DNA from 2 places in the Streptomyces sp. NPDC059866 genome. Region 1 is predicted to be linked to the other one. Evidence: riboswitches for the same ligand, from Rfam matches in the RefSeq annotation. Region 1 holds a riboswitch; the other holds the start of a gene.
What was found. A riboswitch is a leader RNA that binds a small molecule or an ion and turns the genes downstream of it on or off. The one in region 1 is predicted to bind cobalamin.

Region 1 (5,756 bases):
TCGCGATTGTGGTGGTAACCGCACTCGCGTTCGATTTCACGAACGGTTTCCACGACACCGCGAACGCGATGGCGACCACCATCTCCACCGGTGCCCTCAGACCCAAGGTCGCGGTGGCCATGTCCGCCGTCCTCAACCTGGTCGGCGCCTTCCTCTCCGTGGAAGTCGCCAACACGATCTCCAAGGGACTGGTCGACGAGAGCGGCATACGTCCCGAGGTCATCTTCGCCGCACTCGTCGGCGCGATCCTGTGGAACCTGCTGACCTGGCTCGTAGGCCTCCCGTCGTCCTCCTCGCACGCCCTCATGGGCGGTCTGATCGGCGCCACCATCGCCTCGGCCGGCGTGGGCGCCGTGCACGGCGACGCGCTCGTCACCAAGGTGCTGATCCCGGCGATCGCCGCCCCGCTGGTGGCCGGCATCGCGGCGATGCTGGCCACGCGGCTGACGTACCGGCTCGGCAGGAAGGCCGACGGCAAGGCGGCCGCGAAGGGCTACCGCGCCGGCCAGATCGCCTCCGCCGGCCTCGTCTCCCTCGCCCACGGCACCAACGACGCGCAGAAGACCATGGGCATCATCACCCTCGCCCTGGTCGCCGGCGGCTCCCTCGCCCCCGACTCCGACCCCCCGATGTGGGTCATCCTCTCGGCGGGCCTGGCCATCGCGCTCGGCACCTACCTCGGCGGCTGGCGCATCATCCGCACCATGGGCAAGGGCCTGACCGACCTCCAGCCGCAGCAGGGCTTCGCCGCGCAGACCAGCGCCGCGACGGTCATCCTGGCCTCCTCCCACCTGGGCTTCTCGCTGTCCACCACGCACTCGGTCTCCGGTGCGGTGATGGGTGCGGGCCTCGGCCGCAAGGGCGGGGTCGTGCGCTGGTCCACCGCCACCCGTATGTTCGTCGCCTGGGGCCTGACCCTGCCGGCCGCCGCGCTGGTCGGTGCCGTCGCGGAGTGGGTCACCGGCTTCGGCTCATGGGGCACCGCGCTCGTCGCCGTCTTCCTGGTCGCCTCCAGCGCCGCGATCTGGATGCTCTCCCGGCGTGAGGTCGTCGACCACACGAACGTCAACGACACGGCGGAGGAACCGGCCGGTGTCGTGACGACCGCGATGGCCGCCGTGGCCACTCCCCCGCCCGGCGCGGCCGAGGGCCTGACGGCCACGATCCCCGCGCAGCCCGCATCCCCGGACCAGGCGCCTTCCCGGGCCACCGTCTGAGCCCCCAGGTACGAAGGAAGCAGAAGCAGCATGAAGATCGACTGGGCGGCCCTCGGCTCCGTCTTCGGCGTCAGCCTCGTGGCCACCGTGGCCCTCGTGGGCCTGTTCACCCTCGGCATCGCGGGCCTGTCCCGCCGGGAGCGCGCGGTGGCGCAGGGCGATTCGGCCGCGCTCGCCGTCGCGGGGGCGTACGCCGCCTTCGCGGCATGTGCGGCGGCGGTGGCGTACGGGATCTATCTGATCGTGGCCTGAACCTGACTCAACCGACGCGCCGGGCGGTACGGGGTTTCCCGTACCGCCCGGCGCGTCGGTGTGTGGGCCTCAGCACACTCCCGCACCGCAGGTCACAGGCAAGTTGACGCCCCTTCCGACCCCGTGGTGGACTTCCGGGGCCATGTACGGCGGCAGGAGAGGAAGCCCGGTGTGAATCCGGCGCGGTCCCGCCACTGTGACCGGGGAAGGAACTCCCCGGGAGCCAGGAACTCTCACCGCCGGTCTCGTCGAACCAGGGCGTGGACACCCTGAGTGAGGACATATCGCGATGCTCGGCTGCCGTTCGAGGTTGAGGTTCAGTACCCGGGTTCTGCCCGACCCCACGATCGGCTGAGCCGATGCGTGCCGATCGCGTCTTCGCGTACGGCGCCGCTCTCGGTCTCCTCGGCGATCTGCTCCTCGGTGATCCGCGCCGGGGGCATCCGGTCGCCGCGTTCGGGCGGGCCGCCGGTGGGGTCGAGCGGGTGCTGTGGCGGGACCACCGCGGGTGGGGTGCGCTGCATGCCGTCGTGTGTGCGGGCTCGGCGGTGGCGCTCGGGACCGCGACCTCGCGTCTCGTACGGTCGTCCCCCGCCGCCTCCGTGGCCCTCACCGGTGTCGCCACCTGGGCGGTCGTGGGAGGGACGTCGCTGGCCCGCGAGGCCCGGGCCGTCGGCCGTGCCCTTCAGGCCGGTGATGTGGAGGGTGCGCGGGCGCGGCTGCCGCATCTGTGCGGGCGGGATCCGCAGGCGCTCGACGCGGACGGGATCGCCCGGGCGGTCGTGGAGTCGGTGGCCGAGAACACCTCCGACGCGGTCGTCGGAGCGCTGGTGTGGGGGGCCGTCGGCGGGGTGCCGGGACTGCTCGGGTTCCGGGCCGTGAACACCCTCGACGCCATGGTCGGGCACAGGTCGCCCAAGTACCTGCGGTACGGGTGGGCTTCCGCTCGCCTCGACGACCTCGCCGGGTGGCCGGGCGCCCGGCTGACCGCCGTACTCGCCGCGGTGGCCGGTCCCGATCCGCGGGGAGCCGTACGGGCCTGGCGCGCGGACGCCGACCGGCATCCGAGCCCCAACGCCGGGCCGGTGGAGGCCTCGTTCGCGGGGGCGCTCGGGGTACGGCTGGGCGGGACCCTGTCCTACGGGGGCCGGGTCGAGCGCCGGCCCGTGCTCAACGCATCGGCGGGGCGCACCGTCCGGGTCGCCGACGTGGAACGGGCGGTACGGCTGTCCCGGCGGGTCGGACTGCTCGCGCTCGGCGTCTGTGTCGCCGGGCGGCTGCTGACAAGGGGGCGTACGTCATGAGTGGTGGAGGTCTGCTGGTCGCCGGCACCACCTCCGACGCAGGCAAGAGCGTCGTCACCGCCGGGATCTGCCGGTGGCTGGTGCGCCAAGGCGTGAAGGTGGCGCCCTTCAAGGCGCAGAACATGTCGCTGAACTCGTTCGTCACGCGCGAGGGTGCCGAGATCGGGCGGGCGCAGGCCATGCAGGCGCAGGCGTGCCGCGTGGAGCCGACCGCACTGATGAATCCCGTGCTGCTCAAGCCGGGCGGTGACCGCAGCAGTCAGGTCGTCCTCATGGGCAGGCCCGTGGGCGAGATGAGTGCGCGCGGCTACCACGGAGGGCGGCAGGAGCGGCTGCTCGGGACGGTGCTGGAGTGCCTCGCCGAGTTGCGGGGCACGTATGACGCGGTGATCTGTGAGGGGGCGGGCAGTCCCGCCGAGATCAATCTGCGCCGGACCGACATCGTGAACATGGGGATCGCCCGGAACGCGCGACTGCCCGTGCTCGTCGTCGGCGACATCGACCGCGGGGGCGTCTTCGCCTCGTTCTTCGGCACGGTCGCGCTGCTGTCGCGCGAGGACCAGGAGCTGGTCGCCGGTTTCCTCGTCAACAAGTTCCGCGGCGATGTGTCGCTGCTCGAGCCGGGGCTGGAGATGCTCCACGGGCTCACCGGGCGGCGTACGTACGGTGTCCTGCCGTACCGGCACGGCCTCGGTATCGACGAGGAGGACGGACTGCGGGTCTCGCTGCGGGGTTCCGTCCGGGAGTCCGAGGTGTCCTCCCCCGTCGGCGAGGACATCCTCCGGGTCGCCGTCTGCGCCGTCCCGTTGATGTCCAACTTCACGGACGTGGACGCACTGGCGGCCGAACCGGGGGTCGTGGTGCGGTTCGTGGACCGGGCGGAGGAACTCGCGGACGCGGACCTCGTCGTGGTGCCCGGCACCCGGGGGACGGTCCGGGCCCTGGAGTGGCTGCGGGAACGCGGCCTCGCGGACGCCCTCGCCCGCAGGGCCGTGGAAGGACGGCCCGTCCTCGGCATCTGCGGCGGTTTCCAGATCCTCGGTGAGCACATCGAGGACGAGGTCGAGTCGCGCGTGGGCCATGTGGACGGGCTCGGACTGCTGCCCGTGCGCGTGCGGTTCGCACCGGAGAAGACCCTCACCCGGCCCGTCGGCAAGGCGCTCGGCGAGCCCGTCGAGGGGTACGAGATCCACCACGGGGTCGCCGACGTCGTAGGCGGAGATCCCTTCCTGGACGGCTGCCGGGTCGGGCAGATCTGGGGCACGCACTGGCACGGCTCACTGGAGTCGGACGGTTTCCGGCGGGCGTTCCTGCGCGAGGTGGCCGCCGCCGCGGGCCGCCGTTTCGTGCCGGCGCCCGACACCTCGTTCGCCGCGCTGCGCGAGGAGCAGCTCGACCGGCTCGGCGACCTGATCGAACAGCACGCGGACACGGACGCGCTGTGGCGGCTCATCGAGTCGGGCGCGCCGCAAGGACTGCCTTTCATTCCACCGGGAGCGCCCGCATGAGCACTGTGTTGTTGTTGTCGACCGCCGACACCGATCTGCTGGCGGCGCGTGCCTCCGAAGCCGCCTACCGGATCGGCAACCCGACCCGGGTGGATGTCCGGGAGGAGCTGCCGGGGCTGGTCGAGGGCGCCGACATCGCCGTCGTACGGCTGCTGGGCGGCAAGCGCGCCTGGGAGGAGGGCCTGGCCGAGCTGAAGGCATCCGGGATCCCGACCGTCCTGCTCGGCGGTGAGGCCGTGCCGGACGCCGAGCTGATGGCCGAGTCGTCGGTGCCGGCCGGTGTCGTGGCTCAGGCGCTGCGCTACCTCGTCGAGGGCGGGCCCGCCAACCTGACCGAGCTGGCGCGGTTCCTGTCCGACACCGTTCTGCTCACGGGTGAGGGCTTCGTCGAGCCGCAGAAGATGCCGGAGTACGGGGTTCATGGCTCGCGCGCGGTCCTGGACGGCCGTCCGACCGTCGGCGTGCTCTTCTACCGGGCCCACGAACTGAGCGGCAACACCGCTTTCGTGGACACGCTGTGCGAGGCGATCGAGGCGAAGGGGGCCAACGCCCTTCCGGTGTACTGCGGTTCGCTGCGCGGCGCGGACGCCAGGTTGTACGAGCTGCTCGGCCGGGCCGACGCCCTGGTCGCCACCGTCCTCGCCGCCGGCGGTACGCATGCCTCCCAGGCGTCGGCGGGGGGCGACGAGGAGGCGTGGGACATCGGGGCGCTGGCCGATCTCGACGTCCCTGTGCTGCAAGGACTTTGCCTGACGTCGTCCAGGAGTGCCTGGGAGGAGTCGGATGCCGCCCTGTCCCCCATGGACGCGGCGATGCAGGTGGCGATTCCGGAGTTCGACGGGCGGCTGATCACCGTGCCGTTCTCCTTCAAGGAGCAGGGGCCGGACGACGTGCCGGTGTACGTCGCCGACCCGGAGCGGGCGGCGCGGGTCGCGGGTGTCGCCGTACGGCATGCGCAGTTGAAGCACAAGGCCAACGCGGACAAGAAGCTCGCGCTCGTCTTCACCGCGTATCCGACCAAGCACTCGCGCGTGGGGAACGCGGTCGGCCTGGACACGCCCGCATCCGCCGTACGAGTCCTGGACGCCCTCAAGGCTGCCGGCTACAGCCTCACCGAATACCCGGACAACGGCGACGAGTTGATCCACCGGCTCATCGAGGCAGGCGGTCATGACGTCGAGTGGCTGACCGAGGAGCAGCTGGCCGCCGCGCCCGCGCGCGTGCCGCTGGCCGACTACCGGGCGTGGTTCGACAAGCTCGACCCGGAGCTCAGGGAGGGGATGCTGGAGGCGTGGGGCGAGCCGCCGGGTTCGCTGTACGTCGACGGGGACGACATCGTCCTCGCCTCGCTCCGGTTCGGGAACGTCGTCGTCATGATCCAGCCGCCGCGCGGCTTCGGCGAGAACCCGATCGCGATCTACCACGACCCGGACATGCCGCCGTCGCACCACTACATGGCGGCCTACCGCTGGCTC
Region 2 (5,756 bases), on a different contig from region 1:
GTCCGCCGCACCCCGCGCGCTACGGCGCGTACCCGCCCGTGACTGCGGGTGAGCAGCGTGATGATCCGGTCCGCCTCACCCAGCTTCTGGGTGCGCAGCACGATGCCGTCGTCGCGGAACAGGCTCATGGCTTCATTCTCGCGTACGGCAGGAGATGGGGGTCCCCCCGCTCGAGCGAAGCCGAGAGTGGGGGAGGGTCCGGTCGGGGTGACGTATGGCGTCCCAGGGGGCCAGGTTCCACGGGCTGGCCCGGTTCGCCGGATCCAGCAGAGATCGCAGATGCGCGTCGGCAGCGGACTGCGGGGCGGGGAAACCGGCGTCCGGGGTTCCCCGCAGTCCGTCCCGCCACACTGCCCGCCCCAGCAGATAGTGATCGGCGTACTCCCGCCAGGACCCGTACGTCCCCGCCACCGCCGGCACGATGTTCTTCAGCGCGGTCCAGGCGTCGGCCTCGCCGAGCATGCCGCAGCCGAAGGCCCGGCGGGAGATGTCGACGTACAGGGCGGCGTCCCAGGCGAGCGGTGAGACACCGATGAGCTGGTACGCCCGCGCCCGGTAACCGCTGCGGGCCAGCTCGTCGAGCCGTCCGACCAGCTGGTCGCGCGAGGTGATCCCCCACTGGTCGGCCAACCAGCGCCGGGCGCTGTCGTCGTCGATCCGAGTGAACGGGTACAGGGTGTTCCGTGAGGCGTTCCGATCCCGGCTCACCGGCGCGCTCAGCGACACCATCCACAGTTGGTGCGCGGTGAGCGGGACGGGATACTTCCGGACCGCCTTCGGTCCTCTCTTCCTCCATCTCCACAAGCCCATGCGCCCGAACTCTACGTTCCGCCCTCACGTCAAGGAACCTCACCCCGGCTGCGTGCGTTGGCGTGGGCGGTGGCCGCGCTGAGCCGCTCGGCCGCGGTGGCGTGGCGTAGGGCACCGGGCTCAGCGTCCCACTCCCGCCCGCCGCCGTACGGTCTCACCTGCACGTACGGCCCCTCATGCCCCATGACGACGCCCAGCCGCCCGGTTCGGGTGTCCACGACATACGACCCGACCGGGGGCTTCACCGGATCACCGCCGCGAGCCGTCGCGCGGTCTCCATCGAACACCGGCCCAGTTCCACCAGCGGACAGGGCGCCTCCCGGGCAAGGCTCGCCGGATCAAGTCGCAGTGACAGCAGGGTAATTCCGGCCTTTTCGAGTGCCGTCCGCAATTCGTTCAAGGTGTCCTCCGCCTCTTCGACGCACAGCGCCGAGTGTCGTGCTTCCACGTGGTTCCCCTTCGCCGTCGAGTTTCACGCTTTCCGACTCCAGAATGACCTGCTCGCCCTACACTCGGCAGAAGCCTGTGCACTACAACGCCGGGGCAGCGCAAGGGGATTGGCCATGGCCAACGGTTCACGTCAGGCGGCTTGGGAGTTCTTCGGGGCGGAGTTGAAGCGGCGGAGGGAGGACGCCGGGATCACTCAGGTGGAGTTAGGGGCTCGGGTATTTGTCTCCGGCGGATATATTGGGCAGTTCGAACAGGCGATTCGGAAGCCTCAGCTCGATGTGGCGCAGCGGATTGATGAGGCCCTGCAAACCGACGGTATTTTCGAACGGCTTTGGCGAAAGCTCATCAAGGAACAGCGATACGCGGAGTACTTCGCGCACGCGGCGGAGCTGGAGGCGCTCGCCACGAAGATCTGCGAGTTCGCGCCCACGCTGGTGCCGGGCCTGTTGCAGACAGCTGCATAAGCGAGGGCAGTCACCCTTGCGTCCAACCCGTTCGTCACCGACGAGTACGTCGAGGAAATGGTGGCCGCGCGGCTGGAGAGGTCCCGCATCCTCAAGGACGCTACAAAGCCGGAGTATTGGGCGATCCTGCATGAGAACGTGCTACGCGTCCCGGTCGGTGGGCACGCTGCGATGAGCGGGCAGTTGGCGCACGTAGCGACACTGGCGCGGGAGCGCAAGGTACTGGTCATGGTGCTGCCCTACGCGGCAGGGGCGTGCGCCTCCATGGCAGGCATGTTGCAGCTCATGGAGTTCGACGACGCACCGCCAACTGCATATACAGAGACGGCGTTTTCGGGAACGCTGCTCGACGATCCGGCGGTGGTGAAGCGGGCACAGCGAGCATACGATCTGCTCAGGGGCGCCGCTTTGTCGCCGGAGGCGTCCCTCGCCCTGATCGAGTCGGCGGCTGAGGATCACAGACGATGCGCGAGTACGACCTGAGCAACGCCTACTGGCGCAAGAGCACCTACAGCAACGGCGAAGGCGGCAGCTGCGTCGAGGTCGCCGACGGAGTCCCCGGCGTTGTCCCCGTCCGGGACAGCAAGGTGCCGCACGGTCCGGTGGTCGTGATCGGGTCGGCCGCGTGGACGGCGTTCGTCGGCACCGTCGGGGCCGCCCGCTTCTTTGCCAGTGTCGTGCTTCCACGAGCCGAGTAAAGGGCGCTGCGCGTCGGCTGCGCCGATCGGCCTGCGGCCGACCCTTGACTCGCCTCGCTCCAGCACGGGTGAGAAGCGAGCGAGCGGCCCGGAAAGGCGGGTGGCCGAGGCAGGCGGCCGCCTCCGTCGGCTGCGTCGGCGTCCGGGGTCGGCGGGCGCGGTCGCGCCTCGCATGCACGCCGGGCGGGCTTGGCGGCCTGCGGGTGGTGGGGGTGGGCGCGTCGGCGCGGCGGGGAGGCCGGGTGGGTTTGGCGGCTTGCGGTCGGTGGGTGGCGGGGTGGGCGTGTCAGCGGGGTGGTGGCACGCCGGGTCGGCTCAGCGGCTTGCGGTGAGCTGGTGGCGGGGACGGACACCCCCACGGCCGGTGGGCCGGGCCCCCAAGTCCCCTCACGCCACACGAGCCTCACCAACCCCACTCCTGCAGGTGATTGGAGGATCTGTGCCACAAGCAGGCACCCACGACCCGGGCCTTTTCGCCCGCTGGGTGGCACAGATCCTCCAAGCACTGCTCCTCGCCCGCGACCGGAGCGATCCGAGGGCGGGCCACCGCCGCCCCGGCGCTGCGGCCGCCGAACCGGCCCGGCCTGCCGCCACCCATCTGTCGCACCCGCCCCCACCTCCGCCCCCCCACCGGCCGGATGCCGCTGAGCCGACCCGGCGTGCCGCCACCCCGTCGACGCGCCCACCCCCACCACCCGCAAGCCGCCAAGCCCGCCCGGCGTGCATGCGAGGCGCGACCGCGCCCGCCAACCCCGGACGCCGACGCAGCCGACCCCACCCGCAAACAGGCCTCGGCCACCCGCCTTTCCGGGCCGCTCGCCCGCTTCTCACCCGTGCTGGAACGGACCGAGTCAAGGGTGGCCCGCAGGGCCATCGGCGCAGCCGACGCGGAGTGGAGCGCAGCGGAACGCAGCGCCCTTTACTCGGGCCGTGGAAGCACGACACTGGCCAAGAAGCGGGCGGCCCCGACGGTCACCTCGTCAGGTACGCCCTCCCCAGTCGGCCCCTGGGCGGTCACCTTCGCCGGCTGCTACGCTCACGGCGCCTCCCGCGGGGGAAGTCCGGTGAGAGTCCGGCGCTGACCCGCAACGGTGTGTGCGAGGACCCGACAGTCCACGTGCGAGCCCGATTACCCGTGGGCGGTGTGCCATCCGTTGATCGCTCGCCGTGGACTGCGAGCCGAGGCGAAGGACCGCCGCCGTGCGCCGACATCCAGGCCGGATACCCGTTTCCCTGTTGGTTGTCGTGCTCGGGTTCCTCCTGCTCGGGTCGCTCGTGTGCGGGGTGGGGCTGGGGGCCGCCGGGGTCGGCTGGGAAGACGTCTTCCGGTTCCTCGGGGCCGGTTTCACCGGCGGAGCCATCGGCGCCGGGGACGTGGCGGCGTACACCATCGTCTGGGAGATCCGGCTGTCGCGCGTCGTGCTCGCGGCTGTCGTCGGAGCGGGGCTCGCCACCGTCGGGGTCGCTGTGCAGGCGATGGTGCGGAATGCGCTCGCCGATCCGTTCGTGTTGGGGATCTCGTCCGGGGCCGCTGTCGGTGCCAACGCCGTGATCCTGCTGGGGGCGTTCGCCGGGCTCGGGGTGTGGGCGCTGTCCGTGTCCGCGTTCGGGTCCGCGCTCGCCGCCATGGCGATCGTGTACGCCGTCGCCCGGTCGGCGCACGGGCTGACGCCGCTGCGGCTGATTCTGACGGGGACGGCGATGGCGTACGGATTCGAGGCGCTCACCACGGTGATGGTGTTCGGCGCTGCCCGGGGCGAAGCCGCCCGGTCGGCGATGATGTGGCTGCTCGGGAGCCTGGGCGGGGCGACCTGGGCGCGGGTGCCGATCGTCGCGGTGACCGTGGTGGCCGGGTGGGCGTGGCTGCGGCTGCGCGCCGAGGCGTTGAACGCGCTGGCGATGGGGGATGAGACGTCCGCGGCGCTGGGAGTGCCGCCCGAGCGGTTGCGGCGGGAGTTGTTCCTGGTGACGGCGGCCGTGACGGGGACCGTCGTCGCGGTGAGCGGGGCGATCGGCTTCGTGGGGCTGATGGTGCCGCATGTCGTACGGATGCTGGTCGGCGCCGATCACCGGCGGGTGCTGGCTGTTGCTCCGCTCGCCGGGGCGGTGCTGCTGGTGTGGGCGGACGTGCTGTCGCGGCTGCTGTTCGCGCCGGTCGAGCTGCCGGTCGGGGTGATCACGGCGGTGGTGGGTGTGCCGGCGTTCCTGCTGCTGATGCGGCGGGGCGGTTACGCGTTCGGGGGGCGTTGATGCGGCTCGATGTGGAGGGCGTGTCGGTCGAGGCCGCCGGGGTGCGGCTGGTGGAGGACGTCCGGCTCGCTGTGGACAGCGGGGCGTTCGTGGGGCTGATCGGGCCCAACGGCAGTGGGAAGTCAACCCTGTTGCGGTGCGTGTACCGGGCGCTTCGGCCGGCCGCCGGGGTCGTACGGCTGGACGGCGACGACGTGCACGCCCTGGATCCGCGGGGCGTTGCGCGGCGGCTGGCCGCGTTGCCGCAGGAGTCGTCGGCCGAGTTCGACTTCACCGTGGCCGAGGTGGTGCGGATGGGGCGGCTGCCGCACCGGGGGCGTACCGCCGCCGAGGACGGAGCGGTCTGCGCCGAGGCCATGGAGCGGACGGGCGTCGGGCATCTCGCCGAGCGTGGGTTCCTCGCCCTGTCCGGGGGTGAGAAGCAGCGGGTGCTGATCGCGCGGGCGCTGGCGCAGCGCCCCCGGGTGCTGGTGCTGGACGAACCCACCAACCACCTCGACATCGCCCACCAGTTGGACGTCCTTTCGCTCGTCCGCGCCAGCGGGCTGACCGTGCTGGCCGCGCTGCACGATCTCAACCTCGCCGCCGCGCACTGCGATCTGCTGTACGTCGTGGAGGGGGGCCGGGTCGTGGCCTCCGGGCCGCCGCACGACGTGCTCCGACCGGAGCTGCTCGCCGAGGTGTTCGGGGTGCGGGCCCATCCCGTACGGCATCCGGAGACCGGCGCCGTGCAGTTGCTGTTCGACCTGCTTTAAGCCGACTCGCTAAGGAAACCCTCGTATGCGCAAGCCAGTTGCTGCCGTGCTCTCCGTCGCCGCTCTCGTCACCGCCGGCTGCGGCGCGCAGGTCGACACGTCGTCCGACGCGAAGGCCACGACGTCCGTCACCCTCACCAACTGCGGCAAGAAGGTCACCTACGACAAGGTCCCGAGCCGTGTGGTCACCAACGACGTCGGGATCACCGAGCTGATGTTCGCGCTCGGCCTGGAGGACCGGATGGCGGGGTTCGTCATGCCCGACGACAAGGGCGACCTGGACGGGGTGCCGTGGAAGGACGGCTACGACAAGGTGCCGTGGCTGTCGA

Region 2: it holds a riboswitch for cobalamin, as region 1 does, so the genes downstream of both, ACFV7R_RS06775 (FecCD family ABC transporter permease) here and ACFV7R_RS00310 (cobalamin biosynthesis protein) in region 1, are expected to answer to the same signal.

What each region holds. Positions count from the first base shown of each region.
Region 1 is NZ_JBHWJT010000001.1:55,606-61,361, forward strand. It holds gene ACFV7R_RS00300 (anion permease) at 1-1,217, shown strand, start outside; gene ACFV7R_RS00305 (hypothetical protein) at 1,248-1,469, shown strand; cobalamin riboswitch at 1,579-1,723, shown strand; gene ACFV7R_RS00310 (cobalamin biosynthesis protein) at 1,829-2,773, shown strand; gene ACFV7R_RS00315 (cobyric acid synthase) at 2,770-4,281, shown strand; gene cobN (cobaltochelatase subunit CobN) at 4,278-5,756, shown strand, end outside.
Region 2 is NZ_JBHWJT010000004.1:54,826-60,581, forward strand. It holds gene recO (DNA repair protein RecO) at 1-128, opposite strand, end outside; gene ACFV7R_RS06750 (DUF1266 domain-containing protein) at 133-810, opposite strand; gene ACFV7R_RS06755 (hypothetical protein) at 840-1,055, opposite strand; gene ACFV7R_RS06760 (hypothetical protein) at 1,052-1,258, opposite strand; partial or broken gene ACFV7R_RS06765 (helix-turn-helix domain-containing protein) at 1,374-2,207, shown strand; gene ACFV7R_RS06770 (DUF397 domain-containing protein) at 2,189-2,422, shown strand; cobalamin riboswitch at 3,442-3,578, shown strand; gene ACFV7R_RS06775 (FecCD family ABC transporter permease) at 3,623-4,672, shown strand; gene ACFV7R_RS06780 (ABC transporter ATP-binding protein) at 4,672-5,427, shown strand; gene ACFV7R_RS06785 (ABC transporter substrate-binding protein) at 5,453-5,756, shown strand, end outside.